Cytobacillus sp. IB215665: one gene and its partner. The protein of the gene in region 1 interacts with the protein of each later gene in a pairwise test. Links are inferred from orthologs where the notes say so. Each region holds a gene or a part of one and is shown in the gene's direction. Other genes may lie near its edges.

Region 1 (8,778 bases):
GTTAGCATTATCAAGTGGAATGGCTGCTATAACGACTGCAATTCTTAATCTAGCAGGAGCAAATGATGAAATTGTTGCTGCATCTACTTTATATGGTGGAACGTATAATCTATTAGCTAATACATTGCCGAAATATGGTATAACTACTCACTTCGTTGACCCTTCCAAACCTGAAAATTTTGCAAAGGCAATTTCTTCGAAAACAAAAGCGATATTTGCTGAAACAATTGGTAATCCAAGCTTACACGTATTGGATATTGAGAAGGTTGCTTCAATAGCTCACGAAGCTGGAATTCCGCTAATCATTGATAATACATTTGCTACTCCTTATCTATGTAGACCGATTGACTTTGGTGCTGACATTGTCATTCATTCTGCTACTAAGTGGCTTTTAGGAAATGGAACGACTTTAGGTGGAATAATCGTTGATGGAGGCAAATTCAATTGGAATTCTGAGAAGTTTCCAGACTTTATTACCCCTGACCCAAGCTATAATAATCTTATATATGCAGAAGCACTTGGAGAAAGTGCATATATCGTCAAAGCTAGGGTGCAATTATTAAGAGATTTAGGTGCCTCATTAAGTCCGTTTAATGCTTATCAATTTAACCTTGGCCTAGAGACATTACATGTACGGATGAAAGAGCATGTTAATAATGCTATGAAAGTCGTTGAATATTTAGCGAAACACCCGGCTGTAGAGTGGGTTTTGTATCCTGATCATAAAGATCATCCTGCAAAAGAACTTGCTAAAAAATATTTACCAAAAGGTAGTGGGTCCATCGTCGTGTTCGGCATAAAAGGAGGGAGAGAAGCAGGTGCTAAAGTAATTAATCATGTGAAACTATGGTCGCATGTAGCAAACGTAGGTGACGCTAAAAGCTTGATTATCCATCCGGCAAGTACAACACATCAACAATTAAGTAGCGAGGGCTTAAAATCTTCAGGTGTAACAGAAGATTTAATAAGGTTGTCAGTTGGAATTGAGAATATTGACGACCTATTAGAAGACTTAGAGCAAGCAATAGAAACTGCGACAGGACTAACTTCAAGCAAATAATATAGGGTGAATCGATTTGTGTTTTGGCTGTAAATTCCATAAAGATATTCATTGACACATATAAATGAGCGTGATAGAATCACAATTGTACTTTTTAAAAGAGATTAATTTTGAAATGTAATTATAAAAATGAATAAAAAAACATTGATATATACTCTTATCAAGAGAGGTGGAGGGATGTGCCCTATGAAGCCCGGCAACCATCAACGGTGAAGTTGAAATGGTGCCAATTCACACGAAGCGTATGCTTCGATAGATGAGAGAAAGGAATATAATTAAGCCTTTCTGCTCACATGTGCGGAAAGGCTTTTTAATTTTGTTGTTAAGCTTTTCTATTAGGTTGATTACGCATTAAATGTTGCTGTTCGTACAAAAATATAAACATATATTCATTTTGTATTCGTAATATCTTATCTTTTACACATGCTGTCTTCATAATGATTGTTGTTGTTCTTCGTATGAAGAAGTTAACAAAGTATACGAAAAGAGCCTTTTATAAAAAACAATGATAATGGATAAAACGATTGTCTAGCTGCTAGAAGAGCTAATATCTCCATACTAACAAAAATATGGAAGATCGTTTAGTTTGCAACATAAAACATACTAAACATATATGAATAATATGATTAAGGAAGTAGGTGAGCCTTTTGATAAAACTATCTGGGGTAAAAAAAGTATATCAATCTCAAGAAGGAGAAGTAGTTGCTGTAGATAATGTCAATTTGAATATTGCTAAGGGTGAAATATTTGGCATTATTGGTTACAGTGGTGCAGGAAAAAGTACACTCATTCGTTTGTTAAACCAGCTTGAAGCAGCAACAGAAGGAACAATTACGATCAATAATTATGAAATGACCTCTATTAAAGGGGATGAGTTACGTAAATCACGACAAGAAATTAGTATGATCTTTCAGCATTTTAATTTGCTTTGGTCAAGAACTGTACGGGAGAATATATCCTTTCCATTAGAAATTGCTGGCATTCGAAAAAAAGAACGATTGAAGAGGGTGGATGAGCTAATCAAGCTAGTAGGGTTGGGGGGAAGAGAAAATGCGTATCCTTCACAACTAAGTGGTGGCCAAAAGCAGCGAGTTGGAATAGCTCGTGCTTTAGCAAATCGCCCGAAGGTATTATTATGTGATGAAGCAACCTCAGCACTTGATCCACAAACAACAGACTCGATTCTTGAGTTGCTTGTGGATATTAATAAAAAGCTAGGTCTCACAATTGTGTTAATTACTCATGAAATGCATGTGATTCGTAAAATATGTCATCGTGTAGCTGTAATGGAAAATGGCAGCATTGTTGAACAAGGTGAAGTTTTATCGGTGTTTCAGCAACCGAAAGCTCCAATAACTAAGAAGTTTGTTAAGCAAATTACAGAACCAGAAGAAGCGACAGAAACAATTGAGCATATTTTAGAAAGCTACCCTGAAGGTAAAGTTATTAAGCTGTTGTTTGTTGGGGATGATGCTGAACAACCTTTAATAGCAGAATTAATCCGCCAGTTTAAAATTGGCATCAATATTATACAAGGAAAGATCTCGCATACACAGCACGGTGCATATGGCACATTGTTTATTCATATGACAGGAACCGATGAAGAGATAAACCGCTCGATCACATATATAAAGGAAAAACATGTGGCAGTGGAGGTGATACAGCATGGTTAGTCAACTATTTGTAAATGTTAATTGGGAAAAAATGTCGGAAGCAACATTTGAAACTTTATATATGACTGTGACATCGGTGATTGCAACATTTGTTTTTGGTGTTATATTAGGGCTCTTACTTTTTTTAACATCGAAGGACAACCTATTGGAACATAAGTTGGTTAATACAATCATCAGCAGTTTTGTAAACATTTTTCGTTCTATACCATTCATTATTTTAATCATTTTATTAATTCCGTTAACAAAATTCATGCTTGGGACAATTAGAGGAGCAAATGCCGCTTTACCTGCTCTCGTAATTGGAGCAGCACCTTTCTACGCAAGAATGGTAGAAATTGCATTGCGAGAGATTGATAAAGGTGTTATTGAGGCGGCACGGTCTATGGGGGCGAAAACAAGAACAATCGTTTTCAAGGTGCTGCTACCTGAAGCACTTCCTGCACTCATATCAGGAATTACAGTGACAGCAATTGCTCTAGTTGGTTATACTGCCATGGCTGGAATTATCGGTGCGGGGGGCCTTGGGAATTTGGCTTATTTAGAAGGTTTTTCTCGCCGTCATACCGATGTTGTTGTTGTAGCAACCATTTTTATTCTTATTATAGTGTTTATCCTCCAATACATTGGAGATTTTATAACATCAAAAATAGACAAAAGATAGGAGAAGATCATCATGAAAAAAATATTTGCAATCGTAAGTACATTACTCGTAGTTTTTGCTTTGGCAGCATGTGGAACGAGTGAAAAAGAAAGTTCATCAGAAAAGAGTCAAACGAATCAAGCTTCAGAAGAGAACAAGCAATTAGTAGTTGGAGCTTCGAATGTACCGCATGCGGAGATTTTAGAACAAGTACAACCGATATTAGCTGACAAGGGAATTGATTTAGTTATAGAAACATATCAAGATTATATTTTGCCGAATGAAGATTTAGATAGTGGTGACCTTGATGCTAACTATTTTCAACATATACCATATTTAGAATCGCAAATGGCTGATGTAGGCTATGATTTCGTGAATGCAGGTGGTATTCATATTGAACCAATCGGAGTATATTCACAAAAATATAGCAGCTTAGATGAATTACCAGAAGGTGCTGTAATTATTATGAGTAACTCAGTGGCTGATCATGGGCGTATTTTAACAATGCTAGAATCACAGGGCTTAATTAAGTTAGCAGATGACGTTGAAAAAGTAGAAGCAACACTTGATGATATTGTAGAAAATCCAAAAAATCTTAAATTTGAAGCTGAAATCGACGCTGCTTTATTACCTGAGTTTTATAATAATGACGAAGGTGATGCTATTTTAATCAATACAAACTATGCGATTGATGCTGGATTAAATCCGTTAGATGATGCTATTGCAATTGAAGGCGCTGATTCTCCTTATGTAAATATTATTGCTGTGCGTAGTGGTGATGAAAAAAATAAGGAAATTGTCGAATTAGTTAACGCTTTGCGCTCAGAAGAAATCCAAAATTATATTATTGAAGAATTTGAAGGAGCAGTTGTCCCTGTTTCAGAATAAGAAATAAGAAGAAAAACCAGTGATTTCACTGGTTTTTTCTTCTTATTATCGTATAATGAGTTTGATGTGTATTTTGGATGTTTTTTGTTTTTTATGCAAACAATATATGTCGAAGACAATCTTTACTTATCTACATATAATGAAAGAAAATACTTTTTAAACTTTTTTATTTAAAAAGTATAGCTATGGTGTTAAATGGTTGCTAATACTTTTCATTTGTTATAAGATTGTAATGAGAATAAAATGAGAATGAAAGTATTTTAACAAATAGTATAGAAGATAAATTGGAGGTATAGTAATGGCAGCATCAACATTAACAATTAGAGATCTTCATGTTTCTATTGACGGTAAAGAAATTCTAAAAGGGGTAGACCTTGACATAAAAGGTGGAGAAATTCACGCGATTATGGGACCTAATGGTACAGGTAAATCAACCTTATCTGCAGCAATCATGGGTCATCCAAAATATGAAGTAACGCAAGGTAGCATAACACTGGACGGTGAAGATGTGCTGGAAATGGAAGTAGATGAGCGTGCGCGTGCTGGTCTATTCCTTGCTATGCAATATCCAAGTGAAATTAGTGGTGTAACAAACGCTGATTTTTTACGTTCATCTATTAATTCTCGTCGTGAAGAAGGCGATGAAATCTCATTAATGAAGTTTATTCGTAAAATGGATAAGCAAATGGACTTCTTAGAAATGGACCCAGATATGGCACAACGTTACTTAAATGAAGGTTTCTCAGGCGGTGAGAAAAAACGAAATGAAATTTTGCAATTAATGATGCTTGAGCCAAAGATTGCAATTTTAGATGAAATTGACTCAGGTTTAGATATCGATGCGTTAAAAGTGGTTTCCAAAGGTATTAATGAGTTGAGAAGTTCTGAGTTCGGTTGTTTAATTATTACTCACTATCAACGTCTATTAAACTATATTACTCCAGACAAAGTACATGTAATGATGCAAGGCCGTGTTGTTAAATCAGGTGGTCCTGAGCTAGCTCAACGTCTTGAAGCAGAAGGCTATGACTGGATTAAAAATGAGCTTGGAATTGAAGATGAAACAGTAGGCCAAGAAGCGTAAGCGTTAGGAGGATGGACATGTCAACAATTGATACGAAACATTCATTCGATCAGGATTATGTTAGAGGTTTGTCAAAAGATCTAGGTGAACCTGAATGGTTACTAGATCTCCGCCTACAAGCTCTTGCGAAATATGAAGAGTTACCTCTACCGAAACCTGATAAAACTAAAATAGATAAATGGAATTTTACTAATTTTAAGAACCACCTAGTAAATAGCGAAAAATATACATCGTTAGACGAACTTTCAAGTGAGGTAAAGGCACTCATTGAAAGTGAAAAAGATGATAAAAGCCTTTATATTCAACGTAATAATACAGCTGCATTTTTAACGCTACCACAAGATTTAACAGCAAAGGGTGTTATATTAGCTGATATCCATACTGCAGCACGTGAGCATAGTGATCTATTGCAGAAGTATTTTATGAACGATGGGGTAAAGATTGATGAGCATCGACTAACAGCATTACATGGAGCTTTAATGAACGGAGGAGTATTCGTTTACGTTCCAAAAAATGTAGAAGTTGATACACCAATACAGGCTGTATATGTTCACGATGATGCAGACGCTACATTAATGAACCATGTGATTATTGTTGCTGATGATAATAGCTCAGTCACTTATGTAGAAAACTATATTTCAACTACGGAGGTTAATGACGGAGTTGTAAATATTATTACGGAAGTGTTTGCTAACACAAATGCCAAAGTAACTTACGGTGCTGTTGATACTCTTGCACAAGGTGTTACGACTTACGTAAATCGCCGTGGAGTAGCTGGTCGAGATGCGAAAATTGAGTGGGCATTAGGACTTATGAACGACGGAGATACGGTATCGGAAAATATTACCCATCTTATTGGTGATGGATCTTACGGGGATACTAAAACTGTGGTTGTTGGCCGCGGTGAGCAGACTCAAAATTTCACAACGAGTGTTGTGCACCATGGGAAGCATTCTGAAGGCTATATTTTAAAGCATGGTGTTATGAAAGAGGCAGCTTCCTCTATCTTTAATGGTATTGGAAAGATTGAACATGGGGCTTCAAAATCTAATGCAGAACAAGAATCACGCGTTCTTATGCTTAGTGAAAAAGCACGCGGAGATGCAAACCCGATTCTATTAATTGATGAAGATGATGTAACAGCTGGACACGCTGCATCTGTTGGTCGAGTTGATCCAATTCAACTATATTATTTAATGAGTCGTGGGTTGCCGAAGGAAGAAGCGGAACGTCTTGTTATTCATGGCTTTTTAGCACCTGTTGTTAACGAGCTTCCAATTGATTCGGTTAAAGCACAGTTAGTTGAGGTAATCGAAAGGAAAGTAAAATAATGAATATCCAAGATATTCGTGATATGTTCCCAATTCTAAACCAAGAGGTTAATGGAAACAGCTTAGTTTATCTGGACAGCGCTGCGACTTCACAGAAACCAACATCTGTTATTGAAGCACTTGATCAATATTATCGCCAGTACAATTCTAACGTGCACCGTGGTGTTCATACTTTAGGTACAAAGGCTACAGATGGCTATGAAGGCGCGCGGGAAAAGGTTCGAAAATTTATTAATGCAAAAAGCACTGAGGAAGTGATCTTTACACGTGGTACAACTACTGCACTTAATACAGTTGCAGCTAGTTATGGGCGTGCCAACCTTGCAGAAGGTGATGAAATTGTCATTACCTACATGGAGCACCATAGTAATATTATTCCTTGGCAACAGCTTGCAAAAGCAACTGGAGCGACTTTGAAATACTTACCGTTACAGGAAGACGGCACAATCTCCTTAGAGGATGTAGAAAATACAATAACAGATAACACGAAGATTGTATCGATGGTATACGTTTCCAACGTGTTAGGTACAATAAACCCTATTAAAGAAATTACGAAAATTGCTCATAAGCACGGTGCTGTTATGGTTGTTGACGGAGCCCAAAGTACTCCGCATATGAAAGTAGATGTCCAAGACTTAGACTGTGACTTCTACGCCTTTTCTGCTCATAAAATGTGTGGACCGACAGGAGTAGGTGTATTATACGGAAAAAAACATATACTTGAACATATGGAACCAGTTGAGTTCGGTGGAGAAATGATTGATTTCGTTGACTTATATGAATCGACTTGGAAAGAGCTTCCTTGGAAGTTTGAAGGTGGAACACCGATTATTGCAGGTGCAATTGGTTTTGGAGCAGCGATCGATTTTCTTGAAGAAATTGGACTAGATAAGATTGAAGCACATGAACATACATTAGCTCAATATGCTTTACACAGACTATCGGAGGTCGATGGATGTACTATATATGGACCAAGCAAACGAGCTGGATTAGTTACGTTTAATGTTGATGATGTACATCCCCATGATGTAGCAACGGTATTAGATGCTGATGGAATTGCAGTAAGGGCTGGACACCATTGTGCTCAGCCATTAATGAAATGGTTGAATGTTTCGGCTACTGCACGTGCTAGCTTCTATATATATAATAATGAAGAGGATGTAGATCGTTTTGTTTCTTCATTAATTAAAACAAAGGAGTACTTTAGCAATGTCTTTTAATGCCAATCTTGACCAGCTATACCGTCAAGTGATTATGGATCATTACAAAAAACCACGTAATCGAGGTGCTATTGAAGAAGATAGCGTAACGGTGGATATGAATAATCCAACATGTGGTGACCGGATCCATTTAACGATGAAAGTAGAAGATGGAAAAGTTGTTGATGCAAAATTTGAAGGGGATGGCTGTTCAATTTCAATGTCGTCTGCGTCAATGATGACGCAAGCGATAAAAGGGCAGCCAATTTCAAAAGCTATGGAACTTTCAAAAATCTTCTCAGATATGATGCAGGGCAAAGATTATGACGAAGATATCGATTTAGGTGATATTGAAGCTTTACAAGGAGTTTCAAAATTTCCAGCGAGAATAAAATGTGCAACACTTGCATGGAAGGCTATGGAGAAAGGTTTACAAGGGAAAGAGTAACTGTGAGGACGTGAAAATGTCCAACTTTCTCATCTGATGAACATTTAGTTAAAGGAGGCTGCGATCAATGGCAAAAAAAATGCCTGAAATAGGTGATTATAAATATGGTTTTGCGGATAAAGATGTGTCGATTTTCCGTTCAAAACGAGGTTTAACAAAAGAGATTGTTGAAGAAATTTCTCGCATGAAGGAAGAACCACAATGGATGCTCGACTTTCGTTTGAAGTCGCTAGAGCATTTTTATAATCAAGCGATGCCACAATGGGGTGGAGATTTAGCGAGCTTGAATTTTGATGACATTACTTATTATGTGAAGCCGTCTGAAAAATCTGAGAAATCTTGGGATGAAGTTCCTGACGAAATTAAAACTACTTTTGATAAACTAGGTATTCCTGAAGCAGAACAAAAATATTTAGCTGGAGTATCTGCGCAGTATGAATCTGAAGTCGTTTATC
Region 2 (5,480 bases), on another replicon or contig:
ATTGCAACAACTGCTTATCGCACTTCAGTGGAACTAGCGAAGGAGAAAGGAAGCTTTCCATTTCTTGTTGGTGAAACTGAAAAAGATACGATTAGTTTGCGAACAGCCTTCACAGAAACTGGTTATATGAAACGTATGCCTGAAGATATAAAAGAAAATATTAAAAAATATGGTATTAGGAACTCTCACTTATTAACTGTAGCGCCAACAGGAAGTACAGGGACGATGGTTGGTGTATCAACAGGACTTGAACCTTATTTTTCATTCTCTTACTTTAGAAGTGGAAGATTAGGAAAATTCATTGAAGTAAAAGCAGATATCGTTCAAGAATATTTAGATGAAAATCCACATGTAGATGCAAATGATTTGCCAAACTGGTTTATTTCAGCGATGGAACTTTCTCCTCAAGCACATGCGGATGTACAATGTACTATTCAGCACTGGATCGATAGCTCGATTAGTAAAACAGTAAATGCACCACGTGGATATACTGTTGAGCAAGTTGAGAAGGTATATGAACGCTTATATAAAGGTGGTGCAAAAGGCGGGACAGTTTATGTCGACGGAAGTAGAGATGCACAAGTACTTACTTTAAAAGCTGAAGAAAATACTGTTGATAAGAAAGGTGCGGAAATTCCTGAACGTGATTCTGTAAAAAGCCACGTAGTCTTAGTAGATACAATTAATGATTTACGCTCGACTGATGTAACAATTGGCTCTGAAATTGGTAATACATGTCCTGTTTGTCGTAAAGGAACAGTCGAAGACCTTGGGGGTTGTAATACTTGTACTAATTGTGGTGCACAATTAAAATGTGGACTATAACGAGATAACACTACTATACTCAACTAGTTAGCAAGGATGGATGTTTACATACTCCATCCTTTTTCTTTCTTATAGCTAAGCTCTTTTCATAAACGCTGTTCTATTGTTCTCAAATTACGATAAAAAGTGGTTTTATATGTTAATCATTGTTGTACAGAAAGAAAATGGTTGACTACGTGTTTATTTCTTAATCCGAAAAACAACAATCAATGCGAAAACAGCATATGAAAAAAACAAGTGAAATTCCCTTGTAACACTTCTTCATATATTGTACACTTTTAATGATTATTGTTATAAAAATGGAGTAATTGGAGGGTATATCATGCCTACACCAAGTATGGAAGATTATATAGAACAGATCTATATTTTAATAAAAGATAAGGGTTATGCGAGAGTTTCAGATATTGCCGAAGCTTTGTCTGTACATCCCTCCTCAGTTACAAAAATGGTACAAAAACTAGACAAAGATGAATATCTCATATATGAAAAATATCGAGGATTAATGTTGACTACAAAAGGAAAGAAAATCGGTAAACGCTTAGTTGATCGCCATGAATTGTTAGAACAATTTTTACGAATTATCGGTGTAAATGAAAGTGAAATTTACAATGATGTTGAGGGCATTGAACATCATTTAAGCTGGAATGCAATCGACAGGATTGGTGACGTTGTACAATATTTTGAAGAAGATGCAAATAGAGTTGAATCCTTAAAGCGTATTCAACAGAAAACAGATGAGAATCCTTCATAAAATAAGAGTAAGAATATGCGTTTCATCCCCATGTCAGCTTAACTAAAAAAAGAATTAAGTTAGAGAGGCCTTTTCTCGATATTTAATCGGGAAGAGGCCTTTAATTTTCTCTTTAAACTTTCTCAAATATACGATTCTAAACCCATTAACTGTCAGGAGTGCTTTAATCCTTGCTTTTGAGTGTTCTACACACAATTTCCCTATTTCAAGCAACTTTTGATACAAGCGGTATCACTACAATTTTTCTACTTATTAAGAGGATGTATCCGTGCTGTTTTGTTCTAATTGATTCTACTTCTGATTAGACATGTAAAAGATGCATTTCTTTTAGGGGGAGTAGAGATGTATATTGATGGAGTGTTTTCGGGTGGTGGCATAAAAGGGTTTTCTTTAATTGGTGCCTATGAAGCAATAGAAGAAAAAGGCTTACACTTCACAAGAGTTGCTGGAACGAGCGCTGGAGCAATTATTGCTGCATTTATTGCTTCCGGATATAGCAGTAAGGAAATACTTTCAATTATGGAGGAAGTAGATGTAAAGACATTTTTAGATGCTCGTAAATCAATTTTGCCTGCTGCAATTGGCAAGTGGATTCAACTCTATTGGAGAATGGGATTGTATAAAGGAGATGAGTTAGAAAAATGGGTTGGCAGAGAATTAAGGAAAAAAGGTGTTCGTACTTTTAGAGATTTACCAAATGGTTCACTGCGTTTTGTTGCATCAGATTTAACAAATGGAAAAATGCTTGTCTTGCCAAATGATCTTCCTAAATATGGAATGAATCCAGATAGTTTCTCTGTTGCAAAAGCAGTGAGAATGAGTGCTAGCCTACCATATTTTTTTGAACCAGTAAAATTATTAGTAAAAGGAAAACCTGTGATTGTTGATGGAGGGGTTTTAAGTAATTTTCCGATATTTTTGTTTGATGAAGAAAAGAAACTGAAAAAACGACCTGTACTAGGTATTAAATTAAGTGCGAAAGAGAGTGAACAACAGAATAATAAAATAAATAATGCGATTGAGTTATTTCCAGCATTATTTGAGACAATGAAAGTAGCACATGATGAACGGCACATCTCGCGAAGGCACGAAAGAAATATAATCTTTATTCCAATGAATCATACAGTTACAACTGAATTTTCAATTTCTGATGAAAAAAAGCAGGAATTAGTGAAACTTGGATATGATCAAACAAGTAGTTTTTTAAAAAAATGGTCCTATTAGTAGTAGTATAAAGAAAAGAGAGTAGATCAAAAGCTTTGATAATATTTAATAAAAAAAGAAGAACCAAGCTGTTAAAATGATGCTCGGTTCTTCTTCTTTCCTTTTTTTCCTTCTATAACAGTTAAATGTGGATGATCTTTACGCTTTTGAATGTTAGGGTTAGCAGCTTTGTTTGATTGAACAGATTTTGACATTGGTCTAGCTACTTGGTTGTTACGGTTACGTTCATTATATCGCTTTTTTGATTGCTTTACTGCTTTCTTGTATGCAGAATGTTCAGTATTTCTTTTGTTATTACCAGATAGTAACTGTAAAATCATATAAAAAATACCAAAAACAATCAGTCCTGTTATAAGAGTTAAAATAAGTGTTTCAGGTTTATTAAAAAGCACGGACAACAATCCCAGACCACTTAAGCTAATTATTATGATTATTGGTAAAGACGAGCGACGTTGCAACGAATCCACCTCCCTAAACATTCTATATAACTATTGTATTAACCAAAATAGGTCAAGTTGACAAATGTTATACAATTTCTTCAGTTTTATTTATAGCATTAGGGTCATTTTCTAAACGTAATAATTCATTAAATGAAGCAATGGCTACTTCAACTTGACTATCAGTTGGCTCTTTTGTCGTTAATAATTGCAGCCATAACCCAGGATACCCTAAATAACGAAGCAATGGGATATCTCGGAATTTATTGGTAAGTTGCAACACTTCAAACGAAATTCCTAATACTACTGGAATTAATGCGAGTCTATTCACAACTCTAAGCCATAACGGTTCTGTAGCAACAAATGGAAGCATGTAGACAAAAACGCCAACAATCACGGTAAATATAATAAAGCTACTGCCACAACGATAGTGTAGTCTTGATTGATTTTGAACATTTTGGACTGTTAATGGTAAGTCGCTTTCAAATGCATTAATTACTTTATGTTCTGCTCCGTGATATTGAAATACACGCCTGATGAGTGGAGTTAATGAAATAAAGTAAATATAAGCTAACAGCAATAATAATTTAAATAATCCTTCAATCAAAATTTGTGATAAATCAGATGAAAAAATTGGACGAGTTAGTTCAGCCAAAAAAACTGGAATCAAAGTAAAAATAAATTTACCAAATAAAAATGATAGAATACCTACTGCGGCAACACCAAGTATCATTGCTAACTTTGACTCAGATTGTGAATGATCGATTTTTTCATCTTCACTAGGATCGACATCGTATCTTTCAGTTGAGAAATTAAGGTGTTTTGATCCATTTGCACTTGCTTCAAGAATTGCAATAATTCCTCTAAGAAAAGGAATTTTTTTCATTGTCGTTAAAGCTTGTTTTGATTTCCTAGGTAGCCGAAAGTATTCAATTGATTGATCTTTTCTTCGTATAGCTGTTACATAGTGACGTTTTCCACCAAACATGACACCTTCTACAACAGCTTGGCCACCGTAAACCGGTTTGTTTTCTTGAGACATTCAATTCACCAACCTAAAAAATTCATTGAGAAACTTCATCCTATGTATATTTTACTAGAAAATAATAAAAACCTCTAGGTTGATGTGTCAATTGTTAAGGCTCTTTTCGTAAACTTTGTTGATATCTTTGATTTTAGTAGAGCAATTAGAGAGATTTTATACGATTATTAATGTATTAAGAAGAATTCCGTTGCTACATACATACATACATATTTTATCTGAATAGTATAACAATCATACGAAAGCAGGCTGTGTAAATATATTATACCCGTTACAATGTATATTTACACATCTCTGCTAAAATTTCCTATTTGTACCACAGTTATAATTTACAAATAGAAAGAAAATGAGGGGATATACTAGTATAAGAGGTGACTAAATATGGAATCAGAGCAACAAGCATTAGAGCAAAATCAAAAGGAAACCCCGCTACCACTAGTTACAAAGGTTATAGTAATAGGTTTGTGTGGTGGGGTATTATGGAGTTCAATATCGTATTTGGCGTACATCCTAAATTTTACTGAATTGAGTCCTAACCTCGTGTTATTACCTTGGGCAATAGGAGATTGGAAAAACCAAGTTTTAGGAAATGTGATTGGCATCATTGTTATTGGTCTTTTGTCGATCTTAACAGCATTACTATACTATGGATTATTTAAGAAATACGACAATCTTTGGGTTGGGATATTATATGGAGTTGGTTTGTGGTTACTTGTTTTTTATTTATTTAATCCAATATTTCCTGGGTTAAAAGACATGAACGAACTTTCAAGGGACACTGTTATCACTACAATCTGTCTTTACATATTATATGGCGTATTTATCGGATACTCCATTTCTTTTGAAGTGAATGAACTTAATGATCAAAGTCATCCGCAACAACCTTCAACAGAGAAAGAATAGTTGTTAAAAATTTATAAAATAGTCTCTTTCATATAATCTTGGTCTTATTGAAATAAAATTAAAATAGCAAGTTGAAGCTATTTACGACTTCCATCTTTTAAAAGAAGAAAAGATGCCTAGCTTGTAAACATTTTTATTTCTCCGAACGGAAAAAATAATCAATCGAAAACAGCATTCGTTATCTTTGTTACTCTATTGTTAACAATTAAATAAGCTTAATTTCTTAATCAACTAACAATGGCTTTAAAGAAAACTGCGTAAAGGAAAAAGCGACTGAAAGAAGCTTCAGTTTATGGTA

Evidence for each region. Proteins that work in one complex are often made in the same cells at the same time.
Region 2: the proteins of SLH52_RS12305 (region 1) and mntR interact in binary tests that used the Escherichia coli proteins (3 or more experiments, as listed by UniProt). The link is inferred for Cytobacillus sp. IB215665 from one-to-one orthologs.

What each region holds. Positions count from the first base shown.
Region 1 is NZ_JAXBME010000009.1:3,074-11,851, reverse strand. What follows is about bases 848-3,720. They hold SLH52_RS12305 (methionine ABC transporter ATP-binding protein), read left to right. Parts: upstream 848-1,707; coding sequence 1,708-2,733; downstream 2,734-3,720. Other genes in these bases: SLH52_RS12295 (MetQ/NlpA family ABC transporter substrate-binding protein), read left to right, coding at 3,407-3,720; SLH52_RS12300 (methionine ABC transporter permease), read left to right, coding at 2,726-3,394; SLH52_RS12310 (O-acetylhomoserine aminocarboxypropyltransferase/cysteine synthase family protein), read left to right, coding at 848-1,060. In the rest of the region: more of SLH52_RS12310, read left to right, coding at 1-847; more of SLH52_RS12295, read left to right, coding at 3,721-4,261; Fe-S cluster assembly ATPase SufC, read left to right, coding at 4,560-5,345; Fe-S cluster assembly protein SufD, read left to right, coding at 5,363-6,676; SLH52_RS12280 (cysteine desulfurase), read left to right, coding at 6,676-7,896; Fe-S cluster assembly sulfur transfer protein SufU, read left to right, coding at 7,886-8,323; Fe-S cluster assembly protein SufB, read left to right, coding at 8,391-8,778. UniProt on the Escherichia coli protein: Part of the ABC transporter complex MetNIQ involved in methionine import. Responsible for energy coupling to the transport system. It has also been shown to be involved in formyl-L-methionine transport.
Region 2 is NZ_JAXBME010000002.1:362,212-367,691, forward strand. What follows is about bases 7-2,861. They hold mntR (transcriptional regulator MntR), read left to right. Parts: upstream 7-1,147; coding sequence 1,148-1,576; downstream 1,577-2,861. Other genes in these bases: SLH52_RS03735 (vitamin B12-dependent ribonucleotide reductase), read left to right, coding at 7-825; SLH52_RS03745 (patatin-like phospholipase family protein), read left to right, coding at 1,919-2,800. Outside these bases: more of SLH52_RS03735, read left to right, coding at 1-6; SLH52_RS03750 (SA1362 family protein), read right to left, coding at 2,872-3,258; SLH52_RS03755 (DUF1385 domain-containing protein), read right to left, coding at 3,326-4,279; SLH52_RS03760 (YqhR family membrane protein), read left to right, coding at 4,661-5,182.